Regions from separate parts of the Psychromonas sp. CNPT3 genome, predicted to be linked through region 1. Evidence: predicted binding sites of a transcription regulator. Region 1 holds the regulator's gene; each other region holds the start of a gene.

Region 1 (4,282 bases):
CCTCTCTATTATTAAAATCAGGGCGGGGCAGTCAAGTTGCTCAAGTACCTCAAAGTAGCTTAGTAGAGGTAATAAATCGCAGTGCTAAACGATCGGGGATAAGTTTTACACGTATTTTAAATCGTAATGATACCTTAGAGGTTTGGATTGCAGATGTTGAATTTAATAATACGATGGATTGGCTAACGCTGCTTAAAAATAAATATGGCATTGAGGTTTTAAATGTTGATATTAACCAAGCTTTGAAGCCGGGTTACATTAAAATAAATCGTTTAGTGTTGGGTTATTAATAATGAAAATAAAATGTATTGTTTTTTTTGTCGCTGTTTATTTATTGTCCTTAATATGGACATTACCCGCCTCGATGATACAGCCATTTTTAGCACAAAATGGTCCTGTAAAAATACAGGCATTTTCGGGAACAATATGGCAGGGCTCCGCGAAAAATATAAGTTATCAAAATAATTATCAATTAAGTAATGTGCAGTGGTCAGTTAATTGGCGAACTTTATGGACGTTGGCGCTTAGTCTTGATGTGACATTTAATAATGATGCGCCTCGCCTGCAAGGCAAAGGGGAACTTGTCGCAGATATGAACACGTTACACTTAAATCAGTTTGAGGTTAATCTAAAGGCTGCTGATGTATCATCTTATATCGCATCTCCTATTCCTATTGAAGCGCAAGGTAAAATACGTTTAATGATCAACACGGTGGCGATAGCATCGCTTAGTTGTCAGCAATTAGACGGCTATTTAGTGTGGAGAAAGGCTGCCTTAAATTCGGTGATGGGCAATATTAATTTGGCCAATGTTGAAATAGATTTAAGTTGCGTAAATCAGCGTTTAATTGCAAAAGTACAACAAGTCTCTACGGATTTAAAAACGCAACTACAAGCTGAACTACAAAACAATGGCAGTTATCAGCTACGTGGTACCATAAAAGATGGCCCAACGCTCCCTAAAAACATCCAAGAAGGTTTATCGTGGTTAGGCCCGAAAGGTGCGGATGGGAAAATCGCTTTCTCGTATAATGGGCGTCTGTAAATGTTTAAATTATTTTTCATATTATTGTGCACTTTAAGTTTATCTGCATGTTTTGAAAAAAAACAAGACTTAGATCTTATGTATGCCGATGACGCGGTGAGCAGTCTTGATGAAAAGGCAGATAGTGTTGCTTATTTAGGGTTTCTTTATAAGAGTCAGCGTAGCGCTAAAGTCAGTGCGCAAGGACACTTGATAAGGCGACTACCTGAGCAGTTATCGCCGTATCGGGCGCAATTGTTTTTAGTACGTTTAACGTCCGGACAAAAGTTAATTATTAAGCACGATATTGAAATGGGTGAGGCATTACCGGATATTAAAAAAGGCGCGTTGTTATTTTTTAAAGGGCTTTATAAGTGGAACCGTAAAGGCGGCTTTATTATTTTTACAACCCAAAAGAATCGTGAAAATAACTTGTCTGGGTGGTTGAAATACAAGGAAATCACTTACCAATAAGCTAGCTTAATTCCATGTATAGATATACACTGTCTATATTAACAGTTTATGCTTGGAGAGAGTAATGAAAGAATTAACCAAACGTCAAAACGAAGTGTTAGATGTGATCAAGGCATGTATTGAAGAAACAGGTATGCCACCAACACGCGTTGAATTGGCTAATTTATTGGGTTTTCGTAGTGCAAATGCAGCAGAAGAGCATTTAAAAGCATTGGCACGTAAAGGCGCGATTAAAATATTATCGGGTACTTCTCGCGGTATTCGTATTATTGCTGAGCATAAAAGTAATCAAGTGGTTGTTGATAAAGGTTTACCTCTCGTTGGGCAAGTTGCTGCGGGATCTCCTATTTTAGCGACTGAGCATATAGAAATGCACTATGCGGTTGACCCCGCTTTATTTCATCCCCGTGCAGATTTTTTATTACGCGTGCAAGGTGAGAGTATGAAAAATATTGGAATTATGGACGGAGACTTACTCGCCGTACATAAAACACAAGATGTTAATAATGGGCAAGTAGTCGTTGCACGTATTGAAGATGAAGTGACGGTAAAACGTTTTTATCGTGAAGGTAACGCAGTGCTATTAAAACCTGAAAATGAGGATTTTAGTACTATCAAAGTAGATTTAGAATATGAATCTTGCGCCATTGAAGGGATTGCTGTGGGCGTTATTCGTACGACAGATTGGATGTAAATAGAATAGAGAGCAAGACTAAAGTTGTTTTGCTCTCATTATCTATTCTCTAATGCCATTATGCATTTAAAGGTTTATTCCAAAAAAGCGTATTACCTTGCTTGGGATCTATTTGGGGATCGTGATAGCCTTGTTGTTGATAAGCATTTCGCGCTATTTTATTCTCAGAAATCACTTCTAAAGTGATCTTACAATAGTCGCGTAGACGTGCAAGTTTCTCAATTTCTGCAAACAATAACTTACTGATCCCAAGTCCTCTAAAGTCACGGTGTACAGATACGTCATGTATATTAAATAAAGGCTTACATGCAAACGTTGAAAACCCTTCAAAAGCGGTTAAGAACCCAGCCGGCTTCCCATCTTTAAATGCCAATAAAATAACGACATCATCGCGTTTTATTAAGCAATCTATTAAATTATTTTGGCTAAATGTTGATAGGTGTTTGCCTCCGCTGATAGGCTCTCGACTATAATGCTTCATTAAATAAATATAAGCTTGTGCATGCTCAGTCTTGTTTAAATCGGCAAGTGTGATCATTAGCATTGGCTATCTTCCTTGAGGAGTATAAAAATGAGTGTTTTAGTGAAAAAGTGAGGAGAACAAAGCGCTTAGTAAGTACATAATACCCTCCACCTCTTAATTAAAACAAATTTTTGATAAAAAAGCATATAATTATTTTACATTTATCAGAATGTGTCATAGATCACTGAAAATTATTCTAGGTACAATTCTCTAGTAAATACCTTTTTTCTCTTCTATTTTTTAACTTTATTATCTTTGATAATCGCTACGTTGAATAAATAAGGGAAACATCATGATCAATGAACTAATCAATGCAAAGTTAATTTGCGTCGACTTGCAGGCACAAAGCAAGGAAGAAGTATTTTCAGAAATGGCAGACATTCTTTTTGCAGATGAGCGCATTAATGATAAAGATGCTTTTGTAGCAGATATTAAAGCGCGTGAAGCATTAGGTAATACGGGCTTTGAAGATGGTATCGCGATGCCTCATGCCAAAAGCAAAGCGGTGATTAATCCTGCTGTTGCAGTGGGAATTAGCCGTAAGGGTATTGATTATGATGCAGAGGATGGTCTTCCCTCTAAAATATTTTTTATGATTGCGTCACCAGATGGTGGAGCGGATCATCATATCGAAGTGCTTGTTTCTCTATCTTCAAAATTAATTGAAGACGGTTTTATTGAGAAATTTTTAAAAGTTGAAAATGCCCAGCAAGCATTAGATTTATTGCTAGAAAAAAAGGCAGTAGTAGAGATTAAAGAAGACGAGTGCAAAGGTTTTCTCATCGGTGTTACGGGTTGCCCTGCAGGAATTGCACATACTTATTTAGCTGCTGAGTGTTTAGAGAAAGGGGCTGCTAAATTAGGTTATGAGATTAAAGTCGAAACTAATGGCTCTATCGGTATCAAAAACAGCCCGACAACAGAAGAAATTGCCCGCGCTGATGCCATCATTGTTGCTGCGGATAAACAGGTTGATATGAGCCGCTTTGCCGGCAAAAGATTGATCCAAGTGAGCGTTAAAGCGCCGATTAAAGATGCACCGGGTTTAATTGAAAAAGCACTAATAGCTCCTCTTTATAGTGATACTGGTGAGACAAATGTGAGTAATAAAAGTAAAGCATCGCAAGCACGTGGTGATTTATACCGTTATTTAATGAATGGCGTATCACATATGATCCCATTTGTAGTGACGGGCGGTTTATTAATCGCGTTATCGTTAGCACTTGGTGGCGAGCCGACTGCAAATGGTATGGCTATTCCTGCAGGAAGTTTATGGCAAAAAGTGCTTGATGTAGGTGTTGTTTCATTTACATTAATGATCCCTATTCTTGCTGGCTATATTGCTTATGCCATTGCTGATCGTCCTGCGCTTGCGCCTGGTTTGATTGGTGGTTGGATTGCTAACACGGGTTCATTTTATGGTGCAGATGCGGGTACGGGCTTCTTAGGGGCTATTGTAGCCGGTCTTTTAGTCGGTTATTTTGTTAAATTTATTGTTAATATTAATTTCCATAAGTTTTTACAACCCCTTGTTCCTATTATGATTGCTCCTATTGCGGGTACATTA
Region 2 (4,282 bases), 800 kb from region 1:
GCACCACATCCTCTTTTTTCATCACTCGCAATTTAAAAAGCAATAGATCCGACATTCCCGCAATATCTGCAAATTCAGTGCGCGTCGCACCCGGGCATAGGGCGCTGATTTTGATATCGCCTTTTAACTCTTCATAAAGTGCCTGTGAAAAAGATAAAACAAACGCCTTACTGGCGTAATACACCGCCAAATTGGGACCGGCTTGGAAGGCGGCTGTTGATGCAACATTAATAATAAAAGCATTTTCTTGGCTCTTTAGTTGCGCTATCAAGCAATGCGTCAGGCTCATTAAAATATGAATATTGACCTGTAACATCTGCTGTTGAAGCGTTAACTCTAAACTTTCAAAATAACCTCGCGCGCCAAATCCTGCATTATTAATCAGTCCTTGTAAGGATAATTGGTGCGTTTCTATATAATTTAAAACGTGCTCAGATGCATCATCAACACTTAAATCTAACACTAAGACATATACTTTAACATGTGCATATTTCGTCATTATTTGTTGTGCGATTGACTGCAATTTTGAGCTGCGCCGTGCAATTAATAATAATGATGCGCCCTGCTCCGCCAATTGATATGCAAACTCTTCACCGAGCCCAGAGCTTGCTCCCGTGATCACCACGACTTTTCCCATTTTAGACTCCCAGTAAACTTAATTGTTGCGCTTGATTTTCGGCTTTATTACGTTTTTCAATGGCCACAGAAATACCCAATAAACGGATGGGCTTCTCCATGCTTTGAGACAATAAATAATCGAGTATATCTTCTAATAATGATAATGAAATATGTGAAGCTTTACGCTCAATATTTTTAGTCGTAAAGTCCATAAACTTAACTTTAACGCCCACTTTGGTTATAATATGCTCTTTTAAAATAGCCTCTAATCGCAGGTTTAGCTCTTTATAAAAAAGCGGTAATTTCTCATTGCGCGCGGCCTTCGGCCCAATATCGTAACGAAAGGTATGCTCTACTGCTAATGATTTTCTTTGCCGATTAGAGATAACGGTACGAGCATCGATACCGTGGCAATAATTTAATAAGTTTTGGCCTAGCTTTCCAAACTCTAAAAGTAACTCTTGTGGTGGATAATTTTGTACATCCGCGCAGCTAAATAAGCCTCTCTGTGCGAGTTTTTGTTGCGCGACTCGCCCTACCCCTGGTATTTTTTTTAAGGCTAAGGTTTTAACAAACTCAGGGACTTGTTGTGGCGTGATAACGCATAACCCATTGGGTTTATTTTCATCTGATGCTATTTTTGCCAGAAACTTCACCGGCGCAACGCCGGCTGATGCAGTTAACTGTAATTCGTCAAAAATAGCCCTGCGGATATCCATTGCTATATAGGTAGCTGAGCCTTTAAACAATTTACAATCACTCACATCTAAAAAGGCTTCATCTAATGATAAAGGTTCGACTATATCTGTATAACGATAAAATATTTCTCTGATTTGTTTCGATACTTGCGTATAAACATCCATTCGCCCGGCAATGATCACTAGATCTGGACACAACTGCTTTGCTTTAAAACTCGGCATCGCGGAATGCACACCAAACTGACGCGCCAAATAATTACAGGTTGATAAGACACTACGCCTATCCACTCGCCCTCCAATTGCCAGCGCGATATCTCTATATTGTGGATGATCGCGCATTTCAACCGCAGCATAAAAGCAATCCATATCAATATGAATAATTTTCCGTTGTTGCTCTAATTCCGCCAATTGATCAATCCCCCGTGTTCATCTCTACCACATCAAACTGATTATATATACAGTAGTCATCCCCTATTGTAAACCTTGATCAAACGAGCGCAGAGATACCAAAGACCGATAATAAATATAATAGCAACAGAGGTGCAAGAGCAAAGAGTACCCTTTGGCTTACCTTTTGGGGTGGGATACAAAAGAGTCCGGGTGCGCGCAACTCATAAAAAGGGAATAAGCATTAATTTTATATCTCGGCATTGACCTTAACCTATGGGTAAGGGTTATACTTTTAAAACTGTCCATTAATGGAGAAATTAAAATGCATTCTGAGCTCTTAAAACTACCTGTATACGGCATGAACTGTGCAGCATGTGCAACGCATTTAGAAACCGCTTTAAACGCATTGAGCGGTATTACTTGTGAGGTAAATTTTGCCTTAGAGCGAGCCCAAATTAATTTTAAGCCCGATCAAAAAGACCAAGCAACGCTCAACGACATCCTCTGTTTACTGGAGAAAAAAGGCTATCAAACAGACACCGAAACCCTCACCTTTGAGGTCAGTGGTTGGAACTGCAGTAGCTGCTCCGCTCGAACAGAAAAAGCATTTAATAAACATCCCTTTACTTTTAATGTGCGCAGTAACTTTGCAAGCCAAAAAATACAATTACAATGCATACAGGGCTCTATTCAAAAGGCACAAATTAGCACTTTAAGCCAACAATGTGGTTATGTCCTCACTCGGCTGCTAAAGCAAAATAATAAACAACAACAAGCCCTAAAATTAAAGAAACAGAAAGCAGAAAACACCAAAAAACAATATTACCTTATTTTTGCACTCCTATTAAGTGCACCTTTTATGATCAATATGCTGCTAATGTCTCTCAATAAAACAGATCTTTTATTATCTCCCTGGCTTGCTGTTTTTTTAGCAACTATCACACAATTTTTTATTGGCGCACGCTTTTATAAAGGGGCATATCACAGTCTTAAAAATGGCGCCGCTAATATGGATGTATTGATCTGTCTCGGCACCAGTGCGGCTTACTTTTACAGTTTATACTTACTGCTGAGTGGCATTGAACATGCGTTATATTTTGAATCAAGCAGCCTAGTGATCACATTAGTCACCTTAGGGAAATACTTAGAAAGCCATGCTAAAAAAAATACCAGCAATGCCATCACCGCCTTAATGGCATTGCGCCCTGACACCGCATCTGTAAAAAAAGGTAAAAAATTTGTAGATGTCGATATTGATGATGTCCAAATTGGTGATATTGTGCAGATCCGTATTGCGGAGAAAGTCCCCGTTGATGGTATTGTTATCGAAGGGCAAAGCTACCTTGATGAGTCTTTACTCACGGGTGAAAGTAAGCCTCTTTTTAAAGATAAAAATAAACACGTTATTGCAGGTAGTTTAAACGCCGATGGCGTGCTACTTATCAAAACATTAAATGTAGGTGAAGGCACACGTTTAAATCGTATTATTGCTTTAGTTGAACAAGCGCAAATGAGCAAAGCGCCCATTTTACAAGTTGTCGATAAAATCAGTGCTATTTTTGTTCCCGTTGTTCTGCTTATCTCAATCGTTACTTTCTGTGCTTGGTACTTTATCAGTGGTGACTTTGAACAAGCTTTACTCAGTAGTATTGCCGTTTTAGTGATTGCCTGCCCGTGCGCCTTAGGCCTTGCAACACCGACGGCTGTATTAGTTGGGACAGGCCTTGCTGCCCGTAACGGCATTTTAATTAAGGACATAAAAACACTGCAACAAGCCCATAAAATCAGCACCATTGTCTTTGATAAAACAGGCACCTTAACCCAAGGTGAAGGCACTATCACTAAAGTGCACAGTGAAAATGCAGCGCCAAACGCCATGCTCAGTCAATTGCTCGCATTACAACAAGGTAGCCAACACCCTATTGCCCATGCCATCAAACAATACGCTCAAAAAAACCAGATTGAAGCCTCTCTTGTAAAAAATATAAAAGCGGTACATGGAGAGGGTTTATATGCACAACTAATCGATCCTAAAGACAGTCCTTTTATTGCGGGAAATTTAAAAATGATGCACCGTTTTAATGTCGAAATCCCACAAAAATTAGCCATAAACGATCTCGATAGTGTGGTTTATCTAGCGGTTAATGAACAGTTTTTAGGTTATATTTGTATTAATGATGCCTTACGAAAAACCAGCATAGAGGCGATCCGAGCATTACAAAAGCGTCAGCTTAATACTGTATTGCTCAGTGGTGATAAACAGAGTGTCGTACAGGCTATTGCCAAAGAATTACAGATAAACGCAGCCTTTTCAGAGTTATCCCCACAACAAAAATTAGAAAAACTGATCGAATTACAGCGTGGCAATGTTGTTGCGATGCTCGGTGATGGTGTTAACGATGCCCCCGCGTTAGCACAAGCCGATATTAGTATTGCGATGGGGACAGGGAGCGATGCTGCCAAAGAAACCGCATCGATAACGCTGATGCGTAACGATCCTCGTTTAGTTGCCGTGGCAATAGATATCTCAAAAGCCACTTGGATAAAAATAAACCAAAATTTATTTTGGGCGTTTA
Region 3 (4,282 bases), 540 kb from region 1:
TATAGGTTGATTTACCTCCCATATTGGGGCCGGTAATAATTAACATACGCCGATCATCTGCAAGTGCCACAGGGTTCGCAATAAAGGGTGTTTTATTCACTTGCTCTACGACAGGGTGGCGTCCGTCTGTAATGATAATGCCCCGATCAGGTGACAGTGTTGGGCGCACGTAATTAAGTGTTAATGCGCGCTCTGCAAGTGTATTTAAAACATCTAGCTCAGCGAGTGATTGCGCCGTAAATTGTAGTGCTTTTAAATAAGGCAATAATTGCTCAATTAATTGTGCATACAATTTCTTTTCAAGTGCTAATGCTTTGCCTTGGCTGACCAACACTTTATCTTCGTGCTCTTTGAGCTCTGCAATAATATAACGCTCGGTATTTTTTAATGTTTGACGGCGTACATAATGTGCGGGAACGGCATCTGCTGCATGGCGACTGGTTTCAATGTAATAGCCATGTACGCGGTTATAACCGACTTTTAAAGTAGATATACCCGTAGATTCTCGCTCTCTTATCTCTAATTCTTTAAGATAATCCGTTGCACCTTTCGCTAAATTACGCCATTCATCAAGCTCACTGTTATACCCAGGTGCTATCACGCCACCATCGCGAATGATCACGGGAGGGTTATCGATAATCGCATTTTCTAACAGGGTAAGTAGTTCTGGGTAGTTACCCATTTCAGTGCTTAATTTATGCACTAGTTCGTGAGGCAGTTCGGCGAGTAGATTTTGTAACTCAGGCAACAATGCAAAAGCGCTACGTAAACGAGTGAGATCTCGAGGGCGTGCCGAGCGCAGTGCTAAACGCGCTATCACTCGCTCAATATCCCCGATTTGTTTAAGGGGCTCTGCTAATGCATTACACAGATCCAAATCTATCAATGTTTGGATCATTGTTTGTCGGTAATTTAAAATGTTGACGTTACGAATGGGTTGGTGGATCCAGCGTTTTAATAAACGACTCCCCATCGGGGTGACGCTGACATCTAAAATTTGCGCTAAAGTATGATCCGTTCCACCACTTAAATTTTGGGTTAACTCTAAATTCTTACGGGTGGCAGCATCTAAGATCACTGTATCAATTGTTTGCTCTAATTTAATACTTTGTAAATGTGGCAGACTAGTACGCTGTGTATCTTTTATATATTGCAGTAATGCGCCAGCTGCACAAAGGGCAAATTCGGCTTTATCAACACCAAAACCGACCAGATCTTGCGTTGAAAACTGTTGATTTAGTGTTTTTCGCGCAGTACCCAAATCAAATTCCCACTCAGGGCGGCGGCGAGTACTCGGTAAATGTTCAATTAAATGTAATGCTTCAAAAGTCTCTACATAGAGTAATTCTGCAGGATTTAAACGTTGTAGTTCAGCTTGTAAGGTTTCTTCATGTTGAAATTGGTTAATAACAAAACGGCCACTACTGATATCTAAAGAGGCAATCCCGAAATTGTTTTGTTGTTGGTATAGCGCGCATAGCAAGTTATCTTGGCGATCATCGAGCAAGGCTTCATCGGTTATTGTCCCGGGCGTAATAATGCGTACTATTTTTCTATCGACGGGACCTTTAGAGGTCGCGGGATCGCCGATTTGTTCACAAATGGCAACCGACTCTCCTAAGGCGAGCAATTTGCCTAAATAACCTTCTACACTATGATAAGGTACTCCTGCCATCGGAATGGCATTACCACCTGTTTTTCCACGTTGAGTTAATGAAATTCCCAATAATTGCGAAACTTTACGGGCATCATCAAAAAACATTTCGTAAAAGTCGCCCATACGATAAAAGAGCAGGGTATCAGGCACTTCACTTTTGATAGTTAAAAACTGTTGCATCATGGGCGTATGTTTTTTTAATTCTTGCGCACTAGGTTTCATATAAATACACTTATAGCTATGGCCTAATATAAAGGCTCTATGGAGAAAACTTATGTTTACTGAAAAAACGGTACAAGAGTTAGCGCAAGTTTTAGGTGAAAAACTTAGCCAAACAAATATGATTGCTAGCTGTGCAGAATCCTGTACTGGTGGAGGTGTAGCATACGCTATAACTGAAATATCTGGAAGTTCACAATGGTTTGAACGAGGCTTTGTTACTTATAGTAATGAAGCAAAAATACAGATGCTGGGAGTTGATAAATCCGTGATCGATAAATATGGCGCGGTATCGGAAGAAGTGGTTGCGCAAATGGCGCAAGGTGCGATAAAAAATTCAGATGCTGATATTGCGGTGGCGATCAGTGGTATAGCTGGGCCGACGGGGGGGAGCGTGCAAAAACCGGTGGGTACAGTATGCCTTTCTTGGTATAACTCGCATGGCCTTGAAAAAACGGTCACTTATCTTTTTGTCGGAGATCGCAGTGCGGTACGTACACAAGCTATCCGCGTCGCCTTATTGGGATTAATTGAAATAATATAACGCGTATTTTGATAGGTTTAATTAATTAATTGAGATGGCATTTAAAATAAAACTTGATACTGTATGAATAGTCAGTAAACTGATCATATAAACAGTAAAACATAAGCCTATCTGGAGATAAAATGAGTCAGGATAAAAATAAAGATAAAGCACTAGCGGCAGCGTTAGGACAAATTGAAAAGCAATTTGGTAAAGGCTCTATTATGCGTCTCGGTGACGGGAATGCGATGATGGATATTGAAGCTGTATCTACTGGCTCATTAGGTTTAGATATAGCACTCGGCATAGGTGGACTACCTTGTGGACGTGTGGTAGAAATTTATGGGCCAGAAAGCTCAGGCAAAACAACACTCACATTACAAGTGATTGCAGAAGCACAAAAGAAAGGCAAAACATGTGCCTTTATTGATGCTGAGCATGCACTTGATCCTATTTACGCTAAAAAATTAGGTGTAAATATAGATGAGTTACTTATTTCTCAACCTGATACGGGTGAGCAAGCGTTAGAGATTTGTGACATGTTAATTCGCTCTGGCGCAGTCGGTGTCGTGGTGATCGATTCGGTTGCTGCATTAACACCAAAAGCTGAAATTGAAGGCGATATGGGCGATTCTCATATGGGCTTACAAGCACGTTTAATGTCACAAGCATTACGTAAATTAACCGGTAGTATTAAACAAACTAACACCATGGTTATCTTTATTAACCAGATCCGTATGAAAATTGGTGTTATGTTCGGTAATCCAGAAACGACAACGGGTGGTAATGCACTTAAATTTTACGCTTCTGTTCGTTTGGATATCCGCCGTATTGGCGCGGTTAAAAATGGTGATGAGATCGTCGGTAATGAGACGCGCGTTAAAGTCGTTAAAAATAAAGTATCACCGCCGTTTAAACAGGCTGAATTCCAAATTCTTTATGGCCATGGTATTAACCGCTTTGGTGAATTAATCGATTTGGGTGTGAAAAATGATTTAGTAGAGAAAGCGGGATCTTGGTATTCGTACCAAGGCGTTAAAATTGGCCAAGGTAAGAGCAATGCTTGTAAGCATTTTCTTGAGAATCCAAAATTAGCAGCTGAGCTTGAATTAAAACTTCGTGATATTTTACTGCCGAAACCGGAAGAAGATGAAAAAGCGGCAGATAAGCCTGTTGATAAGAAAGAAAGCGCACTCTAACTTTTATATGAGAGCTTATCTTTTGAAAGGTGCACTTAGTGCACCTTTTTTATACCTGTTTTTTAAGGTTCTATTTACATACCCATGATTTTTTAAATAAAAAATCAGCAAGCCCGCTTAGGCTTAGCTTCTCTGTATGAAATTGAAAGCATGTTATTCTACATTGATGTTTTATAACAACAGCTAAAATACAAAGCTAACTTTAAGTTGCGAGTGCCTAAGAAATGACAGTGAGGTAATATAGATATATTACAGCCCTCTGCTTTTCATTGCGAAGACTCAGTCAGGATCCGTAAATTATTATTTTAGTTTCCCTAGCGTAAAGAAATTGATGCTATTCTAAGTTTCGTTAAGGAACTTATTTTATAATAAACCACAGGAAGTCATATGAAATTTAATTTTAGTCCCACCGTGAGTGCTAAACAAGATACTTTATTGGTCCCTATTTTTTCAGATAATAATAGTTCACTTGAGAAATTAGCTTGTCATCAAGCGATTCAAGCGCTTATTGATGCGCAGCAAATTAGTACAGCCAAAGGCGAAGTCACCGCATACTTTTTTGAGCAACAAAAAGTGTTGTTACTTGGTGCGGGTAAAAAATCAGAGTTAAATGAAAATCGCTTACAATCTTTGATAGAAAGTGCTGTTAAAGCAACAAAAACACAAGCACAGCATGTCGCTATT

What was found. The regulator LexA, encoded in region 1, represses DNA repair genes until DNA is damaged. The targets are predictions, from matches to a motif close to TACTGTATNNNNATACAGTA.
Region 2: dinB (DNA polymerase IV) is a predicted target of LexA. The motif match lies at 1,760-1,779, and genes of this name have one in related genera.
Region 3: recA (recombinase RecA) is a predicted target of LexA. The motif match lies at 2,478-2,497, and genes of this name have one in related genera.

What each region holds. Positions count from the first base shown of each region.
Region 1 is NC_020802.1:222,894-227,175, forward strand. It holds gene gspM (type II secretion system protein GspM) at 1-290, shown strand, start outside; gene PCNPT3_RS01035 (type II secretion system protein N) at 293-1,045, shown strand; gene PCNPT3_RS01040 (DUF3465 domain-containing protein) at 1,046-1,498, shown strand; gene lexA (transcriptional repressor LexA) at 1,563-2,192, shown strand; gene PCNPT3_RS01050 (GNAT family N-acetyltransferase) at 2,251-2,736, opposite strand; gene PCNPT3_RS01055 (PTS fructose transporter subunit IIABC) at 3,008-4,282, shown strand, end outside.
Region 2 is NC_020802.1:1,019,700-1,023,981, reverse strand. It holds gene PCNPT3_RS04530 (SDR family NAD(P)-dependent oxidoreductase) at 1-637, opposite strand, end outside; gene dinB (DNA polymerase IV) at 639-1,724, opposite strand; gene PCNPT3_RS04520 (heavy metal translocating P-type ATPase) at 2,029-4,282, shown strand, end outside.
Region 3 is NC_020802.1:2,736,372-2,740,653, reverse strand. It holds gene mutS (DNA mismatch repair protein MutS) at 1-1,879, opposite strand, end outside; gene PCNPT3_RS12070 (CinA family protein) at 1,932-2,420, shown strand; gene recA (recombinase RecA) at 2,543-3,598, shown strand; gene PCNPT3_RS12060 (leucyl aminopeptidase) at 3,986-4,282, shown strand, end outside.